2 regions of the Micromonospora sp. A200 genome follow, and region 1 is predicted to be linked to the other one. Evidence: predicted binding sites of a transcription regulator. Region 1 holds the regulator's gene; the other holds the start of a gene.

What was found. The regulator HrcA, encoded in region 1, represses chaperone genes, less so after heat shock. The targets are predictions, from matches to a motif close to GGTTNGCACNCTCNNNNNGAGNGTGCNAACC.
Region 2: the regulator HrcA is predicted to act here: its motif matches at 1,179-1,209, upstream of groES (co-chaperone GroES).

Annotation. Positions count from the first base shown of each region.
Region 1 is NZ_JARXXY010000010.1:181,983-192,308, forward strand. Features, by position in the region: gene ybeY (rRNA maturation RNase YbeY) at 1-173, opposite strand, end outside; gene M2302_RS12650 (PhoH family protein) at 189-1,247, opposite strand; gene M2302_RS12655 (serine hydrolase domain-containing protein) at 1,455-2,828, opposite strand; gene M2302_RS12660 (histidine triad nucleotide-binding protein) at 2,825-3,184, opposite strand; gene M2302_RS12665 (SDR family oxidoreductase) at 3,231-3,992, shown strand; gene M2302_RS12670 (16S rRNA (uracil(1498)-N(3))-methyltransferase) at 4,296-5,030, opposite strand; gene dnaJ (molecular chaperone DnaJ) at 5,032-6,174, opposite strand; gene hrcA (heat-inducible transcriptional repressor HrcA) at 6,250-7,272, opposite strand; gene M2302_RS12685 (DUF4870 domain-containing protein) at 7,508-8,161, shown strand; gene hemW (radical SAM family heme chaperone HemW) at 8,207-9,430, opposite strand; gene M2302_RS12695 (enoyl-CoA hydratase-related protein) at 9,450-10,259, shown strand.
Region 2 is NZ_JARXXY010000004.1:95,385-105,710, reverse strand. Features, by position in the region: gene M2302_RS05620 (methyltransferase domain-containing protein) at 1-1,057, opposite strand, end outside; gene groES (co-chaperone GroES) at 1,345-1,659, shown strand; gene groL (chaperonin GroEL) at 1,730-3,370, shown strand; gene M2302_RS05605 (molybdopterin-dependent oxidoreductase) at 3,499-5,148, shown strand; gene M2302_RS05600 (WhiB family transcriptional regulator) at 5,365-5,748, opposite strand; gene M2302_RS05595 (helix-turn-helix transcriptional regulator) at 6,003-6,827, shown strand; gene M2302_RS05590 (DUF5319 domain-containing protein) at 6,863-7,273, opposite strand; gene guaB (IMP dehydrogenase) at 7,470-9,032, shown strand; gene M2302_RS05580 (GuaB3 family IMP dehydrogenase-related protein) at 9,061-10,179, shown strand; gene M2302_RS05575 (M1 family metallopeptidase) at 10,269-10,326, shown strand, end outside.

The DNA.
Region 1 (10,326 bases):
TCCCCACCCATCCAGCGGTGGTTCAGCTCGGTCATGTACTCGATGTCGACCAGCAGCACGGAGAGCTCGGCGAGGGGGTTGACCCCCATCTCGTCGAGGGCGTGCCGGGCGACGGCGAGCACGGCGTCGGTGTCGACGTCGACACCCGACTCGTTCGCGATCTCGATGGACAACTGTCTTCCTCTGGGTTAGCGGCGCCGGCCGGCCCGGCCGCCCTGGGCGGTCCGCCCCGGCACGGCGTGCACGCTCTGCGCCTGCTGGTTCTCCCGCTCGGCGTCCCAGCGGGCGTACGCGTCGACGATGTCGCCGACCAGCTTGTGCCGGACCACGTCCGAGCTGGAGAGCTGGGCGAAGTGCACGTCCTCGACGTTCTCCAGGATCTCCCGGACCACCCGCAGCCCGCTGGTCGTACCGCCGGGGAGGTCCACCTGGGTGACGTCACCGGTCACCACGATCTTGGAGTTGAAGCCGAGTCGGGTGAGGAACATCTTCATCTGCTCGGGCGTGGTGTTCTGCGCCTCGTCCAGGATGATGAACGCGTCGTTGAGGGTCCGGCCCCGCATGTACGCCAGCGGCGCGACCTCGATCGTGCCGGCGGCCATCAGCTTGGGGATGGACTCCGGGTCGAGCATGTCGTGCAGCGCGTCGTAGAGCGGCCGCAGGTACGGGTCGATCTTCTCGTTGAGGGTGCCGGGCAGGAAGCCCAGCCGCTCCCCCGCCTCGACCGCCGGCCGGGTCAGGATGATCCGGTTGACCTGCTTCGCCTGGAGCGCCTGGACGGCCTTCGCCATGGCGAGGTAGGTCTTTCCGGTGCCGGCGGGGCCGATGCCGAAGACGATGGTGTGCGAGTCGATCGCGTCGACGTAGCGCTTCTGCCCGAGCGTCTTGGGGCGGATGGTGCGCCCGCGCCGGGAGAGGATGTTGAGGGTGAGGACCTCGGCGGGCCGCTCCGCGCTGCCCTGCTCGAGCATGCCGACGGTACGCCGGACGGCGTCAGTGGTCAGGGTCTCGCCTTTCTCGATCAGTTCGAGCAGCTCGCTGAAGAGGCGCTCGGCGAGGGCGTTGTCCGCGGGGGCACCGGTGATGGTGATCTCGTTGCCGCGCACGTGCACGTCACTGTCGACCGAGCGTTCGACGAGGCGCAGGATCTCGTCGCCCGCGCCGAGCAGGTTGACCATGATCTTGGAATCGGGAACGGTGATCCTGGTCTGCACCCGGGGCGGGCCGGGAGGTGGGGTGCCGGTCATAAATCGGGCCGTCGGGCCCTGCGCCACCTGCTTCCGATCTCGGGCGCCGGCCCTGCTGGCGCGGCGTGCGGACGTTACACCCATCGTATCCGCTCAACCCCGACGGCACCGCGTCCATTTCCGCCCGCCCACGGGGGCGGGCGCAGGGTAGGCGATACCTCCCGGCGGCACCCACACCACGCACCCGCGCCCAGGGCCGGGGTCGGGTCAGCCGGCGCGGAAGTCGTACCGGTCGAAGGCCTCCTGACGGCGGGTGAAGCGGTAGGTCGCCCAGTGCATCCGGACCACCGTGCCGTGCTCGTCCCGGGTCAGCCGCAGCAGCTCGCCGACCTCCCGCCCGGCGACCGTCCGGAAGACGTCCGGCGCGTCCGGCAGCGGCGCGAAGACCGCCGGGGGCTTCCCCGCCGGGTCGTCGGCGCCCCGGGCCCGCAGCGCGCCGTCGTGCCAGCTGAAGACGTACTCGAAGCCCTCGCCCCACCAGCGGCCCAGCATCCCGCGCAGCGGCCCGGGGGCGGGTTCGCCCGGCCGCCACGGGGTGACGTCCGCCGGGTCGTGCTCGGCGGACGCGGCGAGCAGCCGGTGCGGCAGGTCGAAGACCTCCGCCGCGGTGCCGGAGGAACCGAGCACCGCGCAGCCCATCGCGCCGGCCGTGCCGTCGCCGCCGCGCCGGCCGTAGACCGCGGCGAGGAAGCCCGGCATCGCGCCGTCGTGCCCCACGTGCACCACCCGGTCCGGGTACGGCACCAGGATCAGGCCGAGCCCGAAACCGGCCGCCCAGAGCGTCTCGTCGGTGGTGGTCAGCGGCCAGCGCATCTCGTCCAGCGAGGCCGGGGCGAGCACCGCACCGGCCGGGTCCAGCGCCACCGGGTCGGCCAGGAAGGCCGCCCACCGGGCCATGTCGGTCGCGGTGCTCCAGAGCTGGGCGGCCGGGGCGATCGCGCCGAAGTCGGTCGGCGGCTCCGGGTGCGCCTCGTCGGAGTAGGCGTCGACCAGGAACCCGGTGGCCGCCGCCGGCCCCGGCGTGACCGAGGTGGCGGCCAGGCCCAGCGGGGTCAGCACCCGCTCGGTGAGCACCTCGGCCCAGCAGTCGCCGCGCAGCTCGCCGACCAGCCGGCCGAGCAGCGCCATGCCCAGGTTGGAGTAGTGGTAGCGGCGACCGGTCGGCAGCACCCGCTCGGCCCGGGCCAGCTCGGCGACCAGCTCGTCCGCGCCGGGGGCGCGCAGCGTGTCCCAGACGTCGCCGTACGGCTCGCGTTGCAGGCCGGCGGTGTGCGACAGCAGTCGGCGTACGGTCAGCTCGCCGTGCGCCGGCAGCGGCAGGTGACGGCCGATCGGGTCGTCCAGGTCGAGCAGGCCGTCGTCGCGGCACTGCATCACCAGCACCGAGGTGAAGGTCTTGGTCACCGAGCCGATCCGGAACCGGGTGCCCGGGCCGAGGTCGGCGTCGGTGCCGGTGCCGCCGACCTCGCAGGTCCACAGCGGCCGGTCGGCGCGGTGCAGGGCCGCCGCCAGAGCGGGCACCCGGGCCTGCGCCTGCACCCGGCGCACCATCCGGGCCAGCCGGTCGGGCCCAGCCGTCACGCGACGTTCCGGGCCAGCATCGGGCCGAGCGGCGCGCCGCCGAGCAGGTGCGCGTGGACGTGGAAGAGCTCCTGGCCGCCGTACGCGCCGGTGTTGAACATCAGCCGGAAGCCGTCACCGAGCAGCCCCTCGTCCTCCGCCACCGCGGCCGCCGTGGCGAGCAGGTCGCCGGCGAGCTTCGGGTCGCCCTGCCCCAGCGTGGCGACGTCGGCGTAGTGCTCCTTCGGAATGACCAGCACGTGCACCGGCGCCTTCGGATCGAGGTCGCGGAAGGCGAGGGTGGTGTCGGTTTCCCGGACGATGGTGGCCGGGATCTCCCCGGCGGCGATGCGGCAGAACAGGCAGTCGGATCCCATCGGGGCATGGTAAGGCGTGCCGCGCGCCTCGGGCATGATGTGCCGCGTGACTTCACGAGCGGTACTGGTGACGGGGGCGTCGCGCGGCATCGGCCGCGCGGTGGCGAGGGCGTTCGCGGCGGCCGGGGACCGGGTGGCGATCCACCATCGGGACTCGGCCGAGCTGGCCGAGGCGCTCCGCGCCGAACTGCCCGGCGACGGTCACGTGGTGGTCCGCGCGGACCTCACCGACCCGGCGGCGGTACGGGCCATGGTGGACGACGCCGCCGCCCGGCTCGGGGGGCTCGACGTGCTGGTCAACAACGCCGGCGTGTACGGCGAGCGGGACGCCCCGCACCCGGTCTTCGGCGCCTCGTACGAGCAGTGGCAGCGGCAGTGGCGGCGGGTGCTGGAGACCAACCTGACCGGGGCGGGCAACGTCACCTGGTGCGCCGCCCAGCACATGCGGGAGCGCGGTGGCCGGGTGGTGAACGTGTCGTCGCGGGGCGCGTTCCGGGGCGAGCCGGACCAGCCCGCGTACGGCGCCAGCAAGGCCGGCCTGAACGCGCTCGGGCAGTCCCTCGCCGTCGCGCTCGCCCCGTACGGCATCGCGGTCGCCACGGTCGCCCCGGGCTTCGTGGCGACCGACATGACCACGGAGCACCTGACCGGCGAGCAGGGCGACGCGATCCGGGCGCAGAGCCCGTTCGGCCGGGTGGCCCGCCCCGAGGAGATCGCCGCCGCCGTGCACTGGCTGGCCAGCCCCGAGGCGCAGTGGGCCTCCGGCACCATCGTCGACCTCAACGGCGCCTCCTACCTGCGTACCTGACGCCGGCCGCCGACAGGTCGCCCGCCCAGACCCTCCCGAGGACCGCCCGGACCGGGGACGGCGCCGTCGACGAACGGTGTCTCCCGGCGTCCCGGCATCGGGGCATCGGGGCATCGGGGCATCCCGGCAGGGTCGCCGCCAGGGGATGTTCGTGTGAGCGATATGCCTGTGCGGCATAAATATGCCGCACAGGCATATCGCTCGGCTGTGGTCATCGAGGAGGCGGCCACTACCCTTCGTAGTCAACGCACTCGCGGCGTCCCGGCGGCCGGCGGGGCGTGAGCAGCCCTGCTGAAGGACGACCTACCAGCGGCCGAGGCGGGTGGCCAGCACGCTCAGTGCGGCCACCCCGGCCGTGGAGGTGCGCAGCACCGACGGACCGAGCCGCACCGGGCGGGCGCCGGCGTCGGCGAAGGCGGTCAGCTCGACCGGGGCGATGCCGCCCTCCGGGCCGACCACCAGCACGATCTCGCCGGTGCCGGGCAGCTCGGCGGTGGTCAGCCGATCCTCGGCCTCCTCGTGCAGCACGAACGCGGCACCGGCGCCGGCGATCCGCCGCACCACGGTCCCGGTGGACTCGTCCGGGGCGCCGGCCACCACCGGCAGCCAGGGCCGGCGGGCCTGCTTGGCCGCTTCCCGGGCGGTCGCCACCCACTTGTCCCGGGCCCGTACGCCCCGGTCGCCGCGCCACTGGGTCACCGAGCGGGACGCCGCCCAGGGCACGATCTCGTCCACCCCGACCTCGGTCATCGCCTGCACGGCCAGCTCGCCCCGGTCCCCCTTGGCGATGCCCTGCACCACGACGATCCGGGGGACCGGCGCGTCGGCGTACCCCCGGGAGGTGACCCGCACGTCGAGGGTGCCCCGGCCGACGGCGGTGACCAGGGCGGCGGCCGTGCCGCCCCGGCCGTCGGCCAGCAGCAGCTCCTCGCCGACGCGCAGCCGCTGCACGGTGGCCGCGTGGTGGCCCTCCGGACCGTCCAGGGTCAGCGTGTCGCCGGTGGGCAGCGCCTCGACCAGGAACAGCGGCGCGGACACCTCAGGCGTGCCCGTTGAAGGCGTCGCGCATCCGGGAGAAGAAGCCGCCCTGCTTGGTCAGCTCGGCGACCTCCTCGCCCCGGGTCTTGGCGAAGTCGCGCAGCATCTTCTCCTGGTCGGCGTCGAGCTTCGTGGGGGTCCGCACGTCGAGGTGGACGTAGAGGTCGCCCCGGCCGGTGCCGCGCAGGTGCGGCACGCCCCGGGCCCGCAGCCGCAGCGTGCTGCCCGGCTGGGTGCCGGCCTTGACGTCGACCGTCTCCTCGCTGTCCAGCGTCTTGATGGTCAGCCGGGTGCCGAGCGCGGCGGCGGTCATCGGCACGGTGACCCGGCAGTGCAGGTCGTCGCCCTTGCGGGAGTACACGTCGTGCGGCCGCTCGTGGATCTCCACGTAGAGGTCGCCGGCGGTGCCGCCACCCGGGCCCACCTCGCCCTGCTGGGCGAGCCGGATCCGCATGCCGTCCTCGACCCCGGCGGGGATCTTGACGGTCAGCGAGCGGCGGGTGCGCACCCGGCCGTCGCCGGCGCAGGTCGGGCAGGGGTGCGGGATGGTGGTGCCGTACCCCTGACAGACGGTGCAGGGGCGGGCGGAGACCACCTGGCCGAGGAAGGTGCGCTGCACCGACTGCACCTCGCCCCGGCCGCCGCACGCCTCGCAGGTGGCCAGGTGGGTGCCGGCGGCGGTGCCGGCGCCGGCGCAGGTGGTGCAGAGCACCGCGGTGTCGACCGTGATCGGCGCCTCGACGCCGAACGCGGTCTCGTGCAGGTCCAGCTCCAGCCGCAGGATCGCGTCGGCGCCCGGCCGGGTACGCGGTCGCGGCCCCCGGGCGCCGCCCGCGGCGCCGCCGAAGAACGCGTCCATGATGTCCTGGAAGCCGACGAACGGGCCCGCGCCGCCGGGGCCGCCCGGCCCCGCGCCGCCGCCACCCGGGGCGAGCGGGTCGCCACCCAGGTCGACGATCTGCCGTTTCCGGTCGTCCGAGAGGACCTCGTACGCGGCGTTGATGTCCTTGAACTTCTCCTGGGCCTCCGGGTCCGGATTGACGTCCGGGTGGAACTGCCGCGCCAGCTTGCGGTAGGCGCGCTTGATCTCGTCGTCGGAGGCTTCCCGGCTCACGCCGAGAATGCCGTAGTAGTCCCTGGCCACTGCGTTCGGTGTCCTCATGTTCGTCTCGCGTTGCGCCGGTCGTCGGCCGGAGCCGGTGCCGGCCCCTGCCCTGGATCAGTTCTGGGCCAGCAGTTCGCCCACGTAGCGTGCCACGGCCCTCACCGTGGCGATGGTGCCGGGGTAGTCCATCCGGGTGGGGCCCAACACGCCCAGCCCGCCGAGCGCGGTCGCCCCCGGCCCGTAGCCGGTGCTGACCACGGAGGCGGCCCGCAGGTTGTCGATCTCGTTCTCGTCGCCGATCAGCACCCGGGTGGTGGTCGACTCGGCCTCGCCGATCAGCTTGAGCATCACCACCTCCTCCTCCAGCGCCTCCAGGATGGGCCGCAGCGAGCCCTGGAAGTCGAGCAGGCCGCCCCGGGTGAGGTTCGCGGTGCCGGCGAGCGCGATGCGCTCCTCGTGCCGTTCGACCAGGGTCTCCAGCAGCACGGTGGAGAGCGTGGTCATCGCCCCGCGCAGGTGCGGCGCGGACTCGTCGACCAGCGCCTGGACCAGCGGCGGGGTCTCCGACAGCCGGCTGCCGACCAGCTTCTCGTTGACCAGCCGACGCAGGTCGGTGACGTGGTCGGCGGGGATCGGCGCGGGCAGCTCCACCAGCCGCTGCTCGACCCGGCCGGTGTCGGCGATCATGACCAGCATCAGCCGGGTGGTGGAGATCGGCACCAGCTCCAGGTGGCGCACCGAGGAGCGGGCCAGCGACGGGTACTGCACCACGGCGACCTGCCGGGTCAGCTGGGCCAGCAGCCGCACGGTGCGGTGCACCACGTCGTCCAGGTCGACGGCGCCGACCAGGAAGCGCTCGATCGCCCGGCGCTCGGCCGGGCTCAGCGGCTTGACCCGGGACAGCCGGTCGACGAAGAGGCGGTAGCCACGGTCGGTGGGCACCCGGCCGGCACTGGTGTGCGGCTGCCGGATGTAGCCCTCCTCCTCCAGCACGGCCATGTCGTTGCGCACCGTGGCCGGCGAGACGCCGAGCTGGTGCCGCTCGACCAGGGCCTTGCTGCCGACCGGCTCCTGCGTGGCGACGTAGTCCTCGACGATCGCGCGCAGCACGGCGAGCTTGCGGTCGTCGAGACCCAATCTCCCCACCTCCTGACGCACGTCGGCCCGGAGCGGCTGAGGCGCCCCGGGCGAGCGCACTGGCACTCGACTGTAGCGAGTGCCAGTCTACGTCGGCGTCCCCGCTGACGCGATGATCAGCGACGGACCACGGGTGCGCCCCGCCACCCGGACAGCGCGCCAGGGCCGATCATCCGGACATCCGGGGCGGTGTCGCTCTGGTGAGGGCTTGCCGGCAACCCCTACCGTGACGTCCATGACTGAACCACCTCGCCCTCCCGGAGCGGGGGACCCCGGCGACCGCCCGGACCCGACCGCCCCGTCCGGCTCGTCGTACGAGCCGCCCACCGCACCACTGTCCGGGGCACCCGGGGCGGGCGGCTATCCCCCGCCCGGTGGCTATCCGCCACCCACCGGTGACCAACCGCCGTCGGGCGGCTACCCACCGCCGGGTGGCTACCCACCGCCGGGTGGTTACTCCGCGCCGGGCGTCGGCTATCCGACCGCGGGCGGGTACGGCGCTCCCGGCGGCGGCTACGGCGCCCCGGGCGGCGGCTACGCCACCGACGACGACAAGACCTGGTCGCTGGTCGCGCACTTCGGCGGCCCGGTCGGCGTGATCGTGGGCGGCAGCCTGCTCGGCTGGGTGGCGCCGCTGATCGCGCTCTCCGCCAAGGGCCAGCAGTCCCCGACGGTGCGGGCGCACGCCACGGCCTCGCTGAACTTCCAGATCACCTGGGCGATCGCCAACGTCATCGGCTTCGTCCTGGCCATCGTCACCTGCGGGGTGCTCTTCTTCATCCCGATCCTGACCGCCCTGGTGCCGATCATCTTCGGCATCATCGGCGGGGTGAAGGCCACCGAGGGTGTGGTCTACCGCTACCCGGCGAGCTACGCCTTCAAGAAGTGACTCGGTCCCGGCCGGCCCCACCCGGGCCGGCCGGGCCGCGCGGGATCAGGGCAGCAGGTCGCGGACCACGGCGTCGGCCAGCAGCCGCCCGCGCAGGGTGAGCACCGCCCGCCCCGCCGCGTGCCCCGCCGGGTCCAGCAGGCCGTCGGCCAGCGCCCGCTCGGCACCCACCCGACCCGCCGGGTCGAGGGCGTCCAGCGGCAGGCCGGAGGCGAGCCGCAGCCGGAGCATGACGTCCTCCATGTGCGCCTCGCCGGCGGTCAGCACCTCCCGGGCCAGGCCGGGCGACTCCCCGGCGGCCAGGCGCTTCGCGTACGCGGTGGGGTGCTTGACGTTCCACCAGCGCACCCCACCGACGTGGCTGTGCGCCCCCGGGCCGAGGCCCCACCAGTCCGCGCCGGTCCAGTAGAGCAGGTTGTGCCGGCACCGGGCCGCCTCGGAGCGGGCCCAGTTGGAGACCTCGTACCAGGAGAAGCCGGCCGCGCCGAGGGCGGCCTCCGCGGCCAGGTACCGGTCCGCCGCCACGTCGTCCGACGGGTACGGCAGCTCGCCGCGCCGCATCCGGGCGGCGAGCCGGGTGCCGTCCTCCACGATCAGGGCGTACGCGCTGACGTGGTCCACCCCGGCGGCGACGACCTGGTCGAGGGAGGCGGCGAAATCCGCCGCGCTCTCCCCCGGCGTGCCGTAGATCAGGTCCAGGTTGACGTGGTCGAACCCGGCGTCGCGGGCCTCCAGCGCGGCGGCGACCGCCCGGCCGGCGCTGTGCCGGCGGTCGAGGATCGCCAGCACCCCGGGCGCGGCGGACTGCATGCCCAGGGAGATCCGGGTGTAGCCGGCCGCGCGCAGGGTGCGCAGCGACTCCGGCGTGACCGACTCGGGGTTGGCCTCGGTGGTCACCTCGGCGTCGGCGGCCAGCCCCCAGGTGCGGTCGATGCCGTCCAGAATCCGGGCCAGGTCGTCGGCGGGGAGCAGGGTCGGCGTGCCACCGCCGACGAAGACGGTGTCCACCCGGGGCGGCGGGGTGTCGCCGAGGACCCGGGCGGCCAGCGCCAGCTCGGCCAGCACGGTGTCGGCGTACGACTCCCGGTCGGCGCCGCCGCCGAGCTCGGCCGCCGTGTAGGTGTTGAAGTCGCAGTAGCCGCAGCGGCTGGCACAGAACGGCACGTGGACGTACACGCCGAAGCCGCGCGCGCCGACCGCGCTCAGGGCGGTGGCGGGCAGCGACCCGTCGACGGGGACGGTCTCGCCTTCTGGAAGGACGCCGGGCATGGCCACTAGTGTGCCCGGCATGACCTCTCCCGACCGCCTCGTGCGGGTCGCCACGGCCCGTGGGGTGACCACCCTCACCCTGGACAGCCCGCACAACCGCAACGCGCTCTCCACGCCCCTGATGACCGAGCTGCTGGCCGGGATCGCCGCGGCGGTCGCCGACGACGCGGTACGGGTGATCGTGCTGGACCACACCGGGCCGGTCTTCTGCTCCGGCGCGGACCTGAAGGAGACGGCCGCCGCGTACGCCAGCGGGAGCGTGCCGGCCGGGATGCTCGGCGACGTGCTGGCGGCGGTCTGGGAGTGCCCGAAGCCGGTGCTGGCGAAGGTGGCCGGGCCGGCGCGGGCCGGCGGGCTGGGCCTGATCGCGGCGGCCGACCTGGCGGTCTGCGCCGAGGAGGCGACGTTCGCCTTCACCGAGGTGCGGATCGGGGTGATCCCGGCGGTCATCTCCGCCACGGTGCTGCCCCGGCTGCACCCACGCGCGGCGGCCGAGCTCTACCTGACCGGGGACACCTTCGACGGCCGGCGGGCCGCCGAGATCGGCCTGGTGACCGCGGCGGTGCCGGCGGACGGGCTGGACGCGGCGGTGGAGCGCTACTGCGCCTCGCTGGTGCGCGGCGCGCCGAAGGCGCTGGCCGGGGCGAAGGGCCTGCTTCGCCGCCCGGCCCCCACCGACCTGCCCGGCGAGATCGCCGAGCTGTCCGCCCTCTCCACCGGCTACTTCCTCTCCGAGGAGGGCCGCGAGGGCGTGCTCGCCTTCCGCGAGAAAAGATTGGCTCGATGGGTGGCCGCTCTGGACGGTGGTCCGGCAGACGGGGCGCGGTAGCACCGGTTCGGGGCCTTTCTCTCCTTTGCTCCCGAAAACGTGAACCGGTCGGCCGACCCGGCTCGCC
Region 2 (10,326 bases), on a different contig from region 1:
GCTTGAGGATCTCCACCCGGCCGACCCGGCGCTCCCGCAGCAGCGCGCGCAGCCGCTTGAGCGAGAACGGCAGCACGTCGGTGACCTCCAGGCAGCGGGCGAACGGGGTCGCGGTCGGGGTGTCCGCGTACAGGTAGGCGATGCTCGGGTCGGCGATCGTCGCGCCGAGGGTGTCGGCCAGCTCGGCGACCAGGTGCGCGCGGACCACGGCCGGATCCGGGTCGTACAGGAAGCGGCGGGTGGGGCCGACGGCCGCCTCCGCCGCACCCGAACCGGTGAGCCGGTGCGCCACGTCGCCGCGCAGCACGGTGGCCCGGCGGGGCACCTCGGCCAGCCGACCGCACCAGAGCGCCGCCTCGACCAGGTCGCCGTCCACGCTCACCCACTCCGCCTCGGCGCCCGCCGGGATCAGCGCGTGGTCGATGCCCGGGGCCACCTTCACCACCGTGTACGGCACCCGCTCGGCGAGCCGGATGACGAAGTCCCAGGGTGGGGAGTATGCGTTCGGGTCGAAGATCCGCCGGCCGGTGCCCGCCCGGCGTCGTGCCGGGTCGCAGAACACCCCGTCCACCCGGGTCACGTCGAACGCCGTCGCGTCGCCGCACTCCACGGTGAACTCCTCGGCCAGCCCGGCCGCCTCGGCGTTCGCGGCGGCCATCGCGGCGGTCACCGGGTCGGCCTCCACCCCGTACACCCGGATGCCGGCGCGGGCGGCGGCGAGCGCGTCGGCGCCGAGGCCGCACCCGAGGTCGGCGAGGGTGCGCACGCCGGCGGCGCGCAGCCGCGCGGCGCGCCGGTCCGCGACCGGCCGACGGGTGGCCTGCTCCAGCCCGGCCCGGGTGAAAAACATGCCGGCGGCCTCGGGCCCGAACTTGGCCACCGCCCGGCGGCGCAGCTCGGCCTGGGTCAGCGCGCCGGCGGCCAGCCCGGCCGGCACCCCGGCGGCGCGCAGCGCGGCGGCCGAGGCCAGCGGGTCACCGCCGGCCAGCTCGGCCGCCGCGGCGAGCGCGGCCGACCCCTCGGGGGTACGCAGCGCGGCGAGCTGGTCGATGTCCACCCGCCCATTCTCCCGACCCGCCGCGCGCCGTCCGACCGGCCCCTGCCGCGTCGATCGCGGCCGTTCGGGCGCGACGCGCTGGCACTCTCCTTGACGGAGTGCTAGCCGAGGAATAACCTGCGATTAGCACTCTCACCCCGAGGGTGCCAGCTCCCGGGCCATCCGGCGCGGGCGCTGAACGCCAGGCGGACCGGCACCCGCGACGACGGCCCCGCCCGGTGGCATGTGGCAGATTGACGCTGGTCGGCCCCGGTCGACCGGCAACGAAACCAGTACCCCAGGAGGGTATGCCCGTGACTACCGCGACCAAGGTTGCGATCAAGCCGCTCGAGGACCGGATCCTGGTCCAGGCGAACGAGGCTGAGACCACCACGGCGTCGGGCATCGTGATCCCCGACACCGCCAAGGAGAAGCCGCAGGAGGGCACCGTCCTCGCTGTCGGCCCGGGCCGCATCGACGACAAGGGCAACCGGATCCCGGTTGACGTGAACGTCGGCGACACCGTCATCTACTCGAAGTACGGCGGCACCGAGGTCAAGTACGCCGGCGAGGAGTACCTGGTGCTCTCCGCCCGCGACGTCCTCGCGGTCATCGAGAAGTAAGCAACCGATCAGTGTCGTTGCCCCGGTCCGGCTCGCCGGGCCGGGGCAACGGCGCTTCGAAGGGACATTCATGGCGAAGATCCTGAGCTTCTCGGACGACGCCCGACACCTGCTCGAGCACGGTGTCAACGCCCTCGCGGACACGGTCAAGGTCACCCTCGGCCCGCGCGGGCGCAACGTCGTCCTGGACAAGAAATTCGGTGCGCCCACGATCACCAACGACGGCGTGACCATCGCCAAGGAGATCGAGCTCACCAACCCCTACGAGAACCTCGGCGCGCAGCTGGTCAAGGAGGTGGCGACCAAGACCAACGACGTCGCCGGCGACGGGACCACCACCGCGACCGTGCTGGCCCAGGCCATGGTCCGCGAGGGCCTGCGCAACGTGACCGCCGGGGCCAACCCGTCCGGTCTCAAGCGGGGCATCGACGCGGCGGCGGCCAAGGTCTCCGAGGCGCTGCTCGACCGGGCCGTCGAGGTGTCCAGCAAGGAGGCGGTCGCGAACGTCGCGACCATCTCCGCGCAGGACGCCACCATCGGCGAGCTGATCGCCGAGGCGATGGAGAAGGTCGGCCGCGACGGTGTCATCACCGTCGAGGAGGGCTCCGCGCTCACCACCGAGCTGGAGGTGACCGAGGGTCTGCAGTTCGACAAGGGCTTCATCTCGCCGAACTTCGTCACCGACGTGGAGTCGCAGGAGTCGGTCCTGGAGGACCCGTACATCCTGATCACCACGCAGAAGATCTCGGCGATCGAGGAGCTGCTGCCGCTGCTGGAGAAGGTCCTCCAGAACAGCAAGCCGCTGCTGATCATCGCCGAGGACGTCGAGGGTCAGGCGCTGTCGACCCTGGTGGTCAACTCGATCCGCAAGACCCTCAAGGTCTGCGCGGTGAAGGCCCCCGGCTTCGGCGACCGCCGCAAGGCGATGCTCCAGGACATGGCGATCCTGACCGGCGCCGAGCTGGTCGCCCCGGAGCTGGGCTACAAGCTCGACCAGGTCGGCCTGGAGGTGCTCGGCACCGCCCGGCGCGTCGTGGTCGACAAGGAGACCACCACCGTCGTGGACGGTGGCGGCCAGTCCTCCGAGGTGGCCGACCGGGTCGCGCAGATCCGCAAGGAGATCGAGGCCTCGGACTCCGAGTGGGACCGGGAGAAGCTGGCCGAGCGGCTGGCGAAGCTCTCCGGTGGCATCGCGGTCATCAAGGTGGGCGCGGCGACCGAGGTCGAGATGAAGGAGCGCAAGCACCGCATCGAGGACGCCATCGCCGCGACCAAGGCCGCCGTCGAGGAGGGCACGGTGCCCGGTGGTGGTGCCGCCCTGGCGCAGATCCTGCCGGTGCTCGCCGACGACCTGGGCCTGACCGGTGACGAGAAGACCGGCGTCTCGATCGTCCGCAAGGCGCTGGTCGAGCCGCTGCGCTGGATCGCCCAGAACGCCGGCCACGACGGCTACGTGGTGGTGCAGAAGGTCGCCGGCAAGGAGTGGGGCAACGGCCTCGACGCCGCCACCGGCCAGTACGTCGACCTGGTGAAGTCCGGCATCATCGACCCGGTGAAGGTGACCCGCAACGCGGTCACCAACGCCGCCTCGATCGCCGGCCTGCTGCTCACCACGGAGAGCCTCGTGGTGGAGAAGCCGGAGAAGGCCGAGCCGGCCGCCGCCGGTGGGCACGGCCACGGTCACGGCCACCAGCACGGCCCGGGTTTCTGACCCACGGCGTACGCCGACTCGGGGCGCACCGTCTTCGGAGACGGTGCGCCCTGACGCGTTCCGCGGCGGGCATTACGGAACGCTGACGTGGTTGGCGGTCGGTCCGGTTGATCGACAACACTGGTCCGATGAGCACCACGCCCCGCGGCCTCGCCGCGCTCGCCGGGATCACGGCCGCCGCCGTGGCCATCGGCGTCGCCGAGCCGGTCGCGGTCCTCACCGGCCCCCGGTCCGCCCCGCTGATCGCGGTCGGCGGGCTGGTCGTGGACGTCGTACCCGAGCCGTTGAAGCAGTTCGCCATCACCCTGTTCGGCACGTACGACAAGATCGCCCTGCTGGTCGGGACGGCGCTGCTGCTCGCCGCGTTCGCCGCGCTGCTCGGGCTGCTGGCGGTCCGCCGGCTGTGGATCGGCCTGACCGGCATCGCGGCCTTCGCCGGTCTCGGCGTGGCCGCCGCCCTGACCCGGGCCGGCGCGGACGCCGCCGACGCGCTGCCCTCGCTGGTCGGGGCGGGGCTGGGCGGGTTGGTGCTCTGGGCCTTCCTCGCCGGCCCGCTGGAGGTCGACCCGTGGCCCTGGACCCCGCCGACACCCCCGCCCGGCCCGTCGACGCCCGCCGCGCCCGACCCGGCCGCCGGCGTGGAGGCCACACCCGGCCCGGGTCCGGCGAGCCGCCCACCGGCCGGGTGGGAGCCGTTGGAGAGCAGCGACCCGGAGTCGCGGCGCCGTTTCCTGCGCGGGGCGGGCGTGCTGGCCGGCGCGGCCGCCGTGGCCGGGCTGGGCGGGCACTGGCTCGCCGGCCGCCGGGGCGTGTCGGCGGCCCGGCAGGCGGTCACGCTGCCCGCCCCGTCGGCGGCGGCGCCCGCGGTACCGGCCGGCGCCGATCTGTCCCTGGCGCAGCTCGCCCCCTACGTCACCCCGACCAGCGGGTTCTACCGGATCGACACCGCCCTGGTGGTGCCGCAGGTCGACCCGGAGACCTGGCGGCTGCGGATCCACGGACGGGTCCGCAACCCGATCGAGCTGAGCTTCGCCGACCTGCTCGCCCGGCCGATGGTGGAGCGGTACGTGACCCTGGCCTGCGTCTCCAACGAGGTGGGCGGGGACCTGATCGGCAACGCCCGGTGGTTGGGCGTACCCCTCAAGGAGTTGCTGGACGAGGCGGACCCGGAGGAGGGCGCGGACCAGGTGGTGGGGCGCTCGGTCGACGGCTGGACCTGTGGCACCCCGACGGCGGTGCTGCGGGACGGGCGGGACGCCCTGCTGGCGGTCGGGATGAACGGCGAGCCGCTGCCGGTCGAGCACGGCTTCCCGGTCCGCATGGTGGTGCCCGGCCTGTACGGCTACGTCTCGGCGTGCAAGTGGGTGACCGAGCTGGAGCTGACCAGCTTCGCCGACTTCGACGCGTACTGGGTGCCGCGGGGCTGGTCGGCGCAGGGACCGGTCAAGACGCAGTCCCGGATCGACACGCCCCGCCCGCGCAACCGGCTCACCACCGGCCCGGTGATGGTGGCCGGGGTGGCCTGGGCCCAGCACCGGGGAATCAGCCGGGTGGAGGTACGCGTCGACGGCGGCCCGTGGCGGGAGGCGGCGCTCGCCCCGACGGTGTCGGTGGACACCTGGGTGCAGTGGTCCTGGCGCTGGGACGCCACCCCGGGCGAGCACACCCTCCAGGTGCGGGCGACCGATGCCACCGGCGAGACGCAGACCGGCCGGGAACAGCCGGTCGAGCCGGACGGTGCCACCGGCTGGCACACGGTAAAGGTCACCGTCCGCTGACCCCGACCCGGCCCACCCCAGGTGCGCCGGTCCTGATCGGTTCGTCCACTCGAGTTCGCCGTTTGCGGTGTGTCGCGGTGTCCGACGGCTGCGACACCGCGACACGCCGCAATCGGGGGTCGCAGTGGCCGGACCGGGCGCGCCGCAGGCCGGGAACGCGCCGACGCCGCGCTCCGGTTGCGGAGCGCGGCGTCGGTCGGGGTCTCTCGGCCGGGGTCAGGCGACCTTGCGCTGGTCCGGCACGGTGGACTTGTGGGGGCGGCCCAGGCGGGCCTCCAGCCGGGCGATGTCGACCCGGGTCTGCCGGCGGTCGGCCAGGTCCTCCCAGCCCAGCGCGAGCAGCCGCAGCCGCTCGGACTCGCTGAAGCCGCCCCAGACGCCGTACGGCTCGCGGACGGACAGCGCGTGGGCGGCGCACTCGGCCCGGACCGGGCAGGCCCGGCAGACGGCCTTGGCGCCGGACTCGCGGCGCAGCCGTGAGGAGCCGCGCTCGCCGTCGGGGTGGAAGAACTGGGCGCTGTCGCGGCCCCGGCAGGCACCGAGCCGCTGCCAGTCCCACAGGTCGACGATGGGTCCGGGCAGTCTACGTACGTTCGACATCAGCACCCCTCCTCCCGCGCGGCACCGCGGAGGTCTCGTTCGCATCCGGTGTCCGGGCGGCGGTCCGCGCTGGCGCACCGTTTCCGGCCTGGCGTCTCGGTACCCGACCTTTCCCCGACTCACACTTCTGTGATCGAAAACCTCGGACGAGTCGCGGCATATGCCCTGGATGTCGGAAAAGTTCGGAGGATTGCCGGGAACCTCCACCCCGGCCCAGCCGGCCATGGTCTGCTCTCTGCGGAGAGGAGACCACCGTGCGTACCGTTCTCGTCTGCGTCCGGACACCGCTCGCCGCGCAGCAGTTGACCTCGGCCGCCGCCCGGCTCGGCCTGGCCGCGGTCGTGCGGACCGCCGTCTCCGATCCCGAGGTGATGCTGCGGCTGGCCGAGCGCCCCGTCGACGTCGTGCTCGCCGACACCGCGCTCACCCGACCCGACAGTGCCGGCTTCGTCCGCCGGGTGCTCGCCCGCGCGCCGCAGGCCGCCGTGCTGCTGCTCGGCGCCGAGGAGTCCGAGGCGGCCGCGGCGACGATCAACGCCGGGGCCCGGGGACTGATCCAGGGCACCGACCACGACCTGACCAGCGCGGTGGCCAAGGCCCTGCTGCTGCTCTCCGCCCCTGGCCGGACGACCCGGAACCGGGTCACCGACCCGGCCCGGGACACCGCCGCGGTCGGCGCGCCGCCCCGGCCCTCGGCCGGGCGTACCCCGGGCACGCCGGGCCCGGGCTGGCCCGCCGGACCGACGGAGGGGCCCGGGGGGCCGTCGGTGGTGCCGGTGCAGCGCGGCGACGACGAAGCAGAGCCGGAGGCCGCCGCCGAGCCGGAGGTGCCCGCGCCCACCGGCCGGCGGGGCGCGCCCGGCGCGCGCAGCGGGCGCGGCGCCGTCGGACTGACCGAGCGGGAGCTCCAGGTGCTGCTCGGGATGGCCGAGGGGAAGAGCAACGCCGAGATCGGGCGGGAGCTGTTCGTCTCGGAGGACACCGTCAAGACGCACGCCCGACGGCTGTTCCGCAAGCTCGGTGCCCGGGACCGCGCGCACGCGGTGGCCGCCGGTTTCCGCGCCGGCCTGGTCGCCTGAGCCGGCCGCCCGCGGTCGGGATCAGTCGTCCGGGCTCAGTCGTCGGAGGGGGACTCCTCCTCGGCCGCCTCGGTCAGCGTGTCGTGCACCCCGTCGGCGTAGCCGCGGGCGTAGTCCCAGGTGACGTAGTGGTCGGGGTCGGGGTCGTAGGCCGGCTCGTGCACCCGCGGCCGGCCGGAGCTGAGCAGGTGGCGCAGGTTGCCCCGGAGCAGATCCCAGTCGAAGTAGTGCGGCTCCCGGCAGTCCTCGCACTCGATCACCAGCCCGCGCACCCCGATCGGCGACAGCAGGGCCTGGTAGATCTCCAGGTCGGCCAGGTCCTCCAGGACGTCCTGGCGCTCGACCTCCGTCAGCGGGTCGAGCGGGTCGTCCTCACGGGGATCGTGCAGGCCAGCAGCCGGATCGGCCGGGTCGCCGTTGAACGGGTCGATGGGCTCGTCGTGCACCCCCTCACCGTAGTCCCAACGCTCGCCGGACGCGTCCCCCCGGCCACCCCGGTCGCCTCGCCGACCCGCGCCGGCACCGCCGGGGCCGGCCCAGCTCAATGGGTACGATGAAACGACGCGCCGTCACCTCGGCGTGCGCCGGTGCCCGCGCGCGCCACCTCGCTGAAGCCCGTCCAAGCAGCTCAGGAGAGCAATCGTGGAGAATTCGCCCAGCACTGATCTTCCCGGCGGCGTCGGCGACGGCGAGCCGGGTGGTCACCTGCCGGAGCTGCCGGCCGGCTCGGCACGGGTGGTGCCGCTCGGTCTGACCTTCGACGACGTGCTGCTCCAGCCGGGCGAGTCGGACGTGGTGCCCAGCCGGGTCAACACCCGCACCCGGCTCACCCGCAACATCGAGCTGACCGTGCCGCTGCTGTCCAGCGCGATGGACACGGTCACCGAGGCGCGGATGGCGATCGCGATGGCCCGCCAGGGCGGCATCGGGGTGCTGCACCGCAACCTCTCGCTGGAGGACCAGGCGCTCCAGGTCGACCTGGTCAAGCGCTCCGAGTCCGGCATGATCACCAACCCGGTGACCGCCAGCCCGGACGACACCCTCCGCGAGGTCGACGAGCTCTGCGGCCGCTACCGCATCTCCGGCGTGCCGGTGGTCGACGGCAACGGGCAGCTGGTCGGCATCGTCACCAACCGGGACATGCGGTTCGTCTCCGCGCCGGAGACCCCGGTCCACGAGATCATGACCCGCACCCCGCTGATCACCGCTCCGGTCGGGGTGAGCAAGGACGAGGCCCTCGACCTGCTCCGCCGGCACAAGGTGGAGAAGCTGCCGATCGTGGACGACTCGGGCCGGCTGCGCGGGCTGATCACCGTCAAGGACTTCACCAAGAGCGAGCAGTACCCGAACGCCACCAAGGACGAGGCGGGCCGGCTCCGGGTCGCCGCGGCGGTCGGCGTGGGCGACGACGCGTACAAGCGGGCCCGGACGCTGGTGGACGCCGGCGTCGACGTGATCATCGTGGACACCGCGCACGGCCACCAGCGGGCGGTGCTGGACATGGTCCGCCAGCTCAAGAAGGACGTCGGCATCGACATCGTCGGCGGCAACATCGCCACGTACGCCGGGGCGAAGGCGCTGGTCGACGCGGGCGCCGACGGCGTCAAGGTGGGGGTCGGCCCAGGTGCGATCTGCACCACCCGGATCGTCGCCGGGGTGGGCGTACCGCAGATCACCGCGATCATGGAGGCCGGCCGGGCCGCCCGCCCGGCCGGTGTTCCGGTGATCGGCGACGGCGGCATCCAGTACTCCGGGGACATCGCCAAGGCGCTGGTCGCCGGCGCCGACACGGTGATGCTCGGCAGCCTGCTGGCCGGCTGCGAGGAGAGCCCCGGCGAGCTGATCTTCATCAACGGCAAGCAGTACAAGGCGTACCGGGGGATGGGCTCGCTCGGCGCGATGCAGTCCCGCGGCCAGGGCAAGTCCTACTCCAAGGACCGCTACTTCCAGCAGGACGTGCTCGCCGAGGACAAGCTCGTCCCCGAGGGCGTCGAGGGCCAGGTGCCCTACCGGGGGCCGCTCTCCGCGGTCGCCCACCAGCTCATCGGTGGGCTGCGCGCCGCGATGGGGTACGTCGGCGCGGAGAGCATCCCCGAGCTGCACCGCCGCGGCCAGCTCATCCGGATCACGGCGGCCGGGCTCAAGGAGAGCCACCCGCACGACATCCAGATGACCGTCGAGGCGCCCAACTACCACTCCCGCTGACCATCACCCCCAACCACCTGGAGTCCCCATGCGTGACGTGGTCGAGATCGGGCTGGGCAAGACCGCGCAGCGCGGCTACCACCTGGACGACATCGCCATCGTGCCGAGCCGCCGGACCCGGGACGTCGACGACGTCTCCACCAGTTGGCAGCTCGACGCGTACCAGTTCGGCATTCCCTGCGTCGGGCACCCGTCGGACGCCACGATGAGCCCGGCCACCGCCGTCCGGCTCGGCCAGCTCGGCGGGCTCGGCGTGCTCAACGTCGAGGGCTTGTGGACCCGGTACGAGAACCCGACCAAGGTCCTGGAGGAGCTGGCCGGTCTCGGCGAGGACGCCCGGGCGACCAAGCGGCTCCAGGAGGTCTACTCCGAGCCGATCCGCCCCGACCTGATCGCCGAGCGGGTGCGCGAGCTGCGCGCCGGCGGCGGCACGGTCGCCGTCCGGGTCTCCCCGCAGCACACCCTGGCGCTGGCCCCGGTGATCCTCGACGCCGGCGTCGACATCCTGGTCATCCAGGGCACCATCGTCTCGGCCGAGCACGTCTCGACCACCGACGAGCCGCTGAACCTCAAGGAGTTCATCGCCGACCTCGACCTGCCGGTCGTGGTGGGCGGCTGCACCGACTACAAGACGGCGCTGCACCTGATGCGGACGGGCGCGGCCGGCGTGATCGTCGGTATCGGCGGCGACGACTGGTCGACCACCGAGTCGGTGCTGGGCATCCGGGTGCCGATGGCGACCGCGATCGCCGACGCCGCCGCGGCCCGCCGCGACTACCTGGACGAGACCGGCGGCCGGTACGTGCACCTGATCGCCGACGGCGACATCCAGACCTCCGGCGACATCGCCAAGGCGCTGGGCTGCGGCGCGGACGCGGTGATGCTCGGCGAGGCGCTGTCGCTCTGCGCGGAGGCGCCGGCCGGTGGCGCCTGGTGGCACTCGGCCGCCAGCCACCCGTCGCTGCCGCGCGGCGCGTTCGAGATCGCCGGCGAGCCGCTGGGCTCGATGGAACAGCTGCTCTTCGGCCCGGCCGACGAGCCGGACGGCCAGCTCAACCTCTTCGGCGGGCTGCGCCGCGCGATGGCCAAGTGCGGCTACCGCGACCTCAAGGAGTTCCAGAAGGTCGGCCTGGTCCTGGACCGCTGACCCGGACAAAACCACCCCGACGCACCGGTCGCGCCGATTAGGCTCGGCCGGTGCGTCGTATCCGGTCCCGGTTTCTGCTCGCCGCCGTCGTGGCGGTGACGACGCTGGCGACCGCGGGCTGTACGCCCGACCGCGAGGATCGCAGCG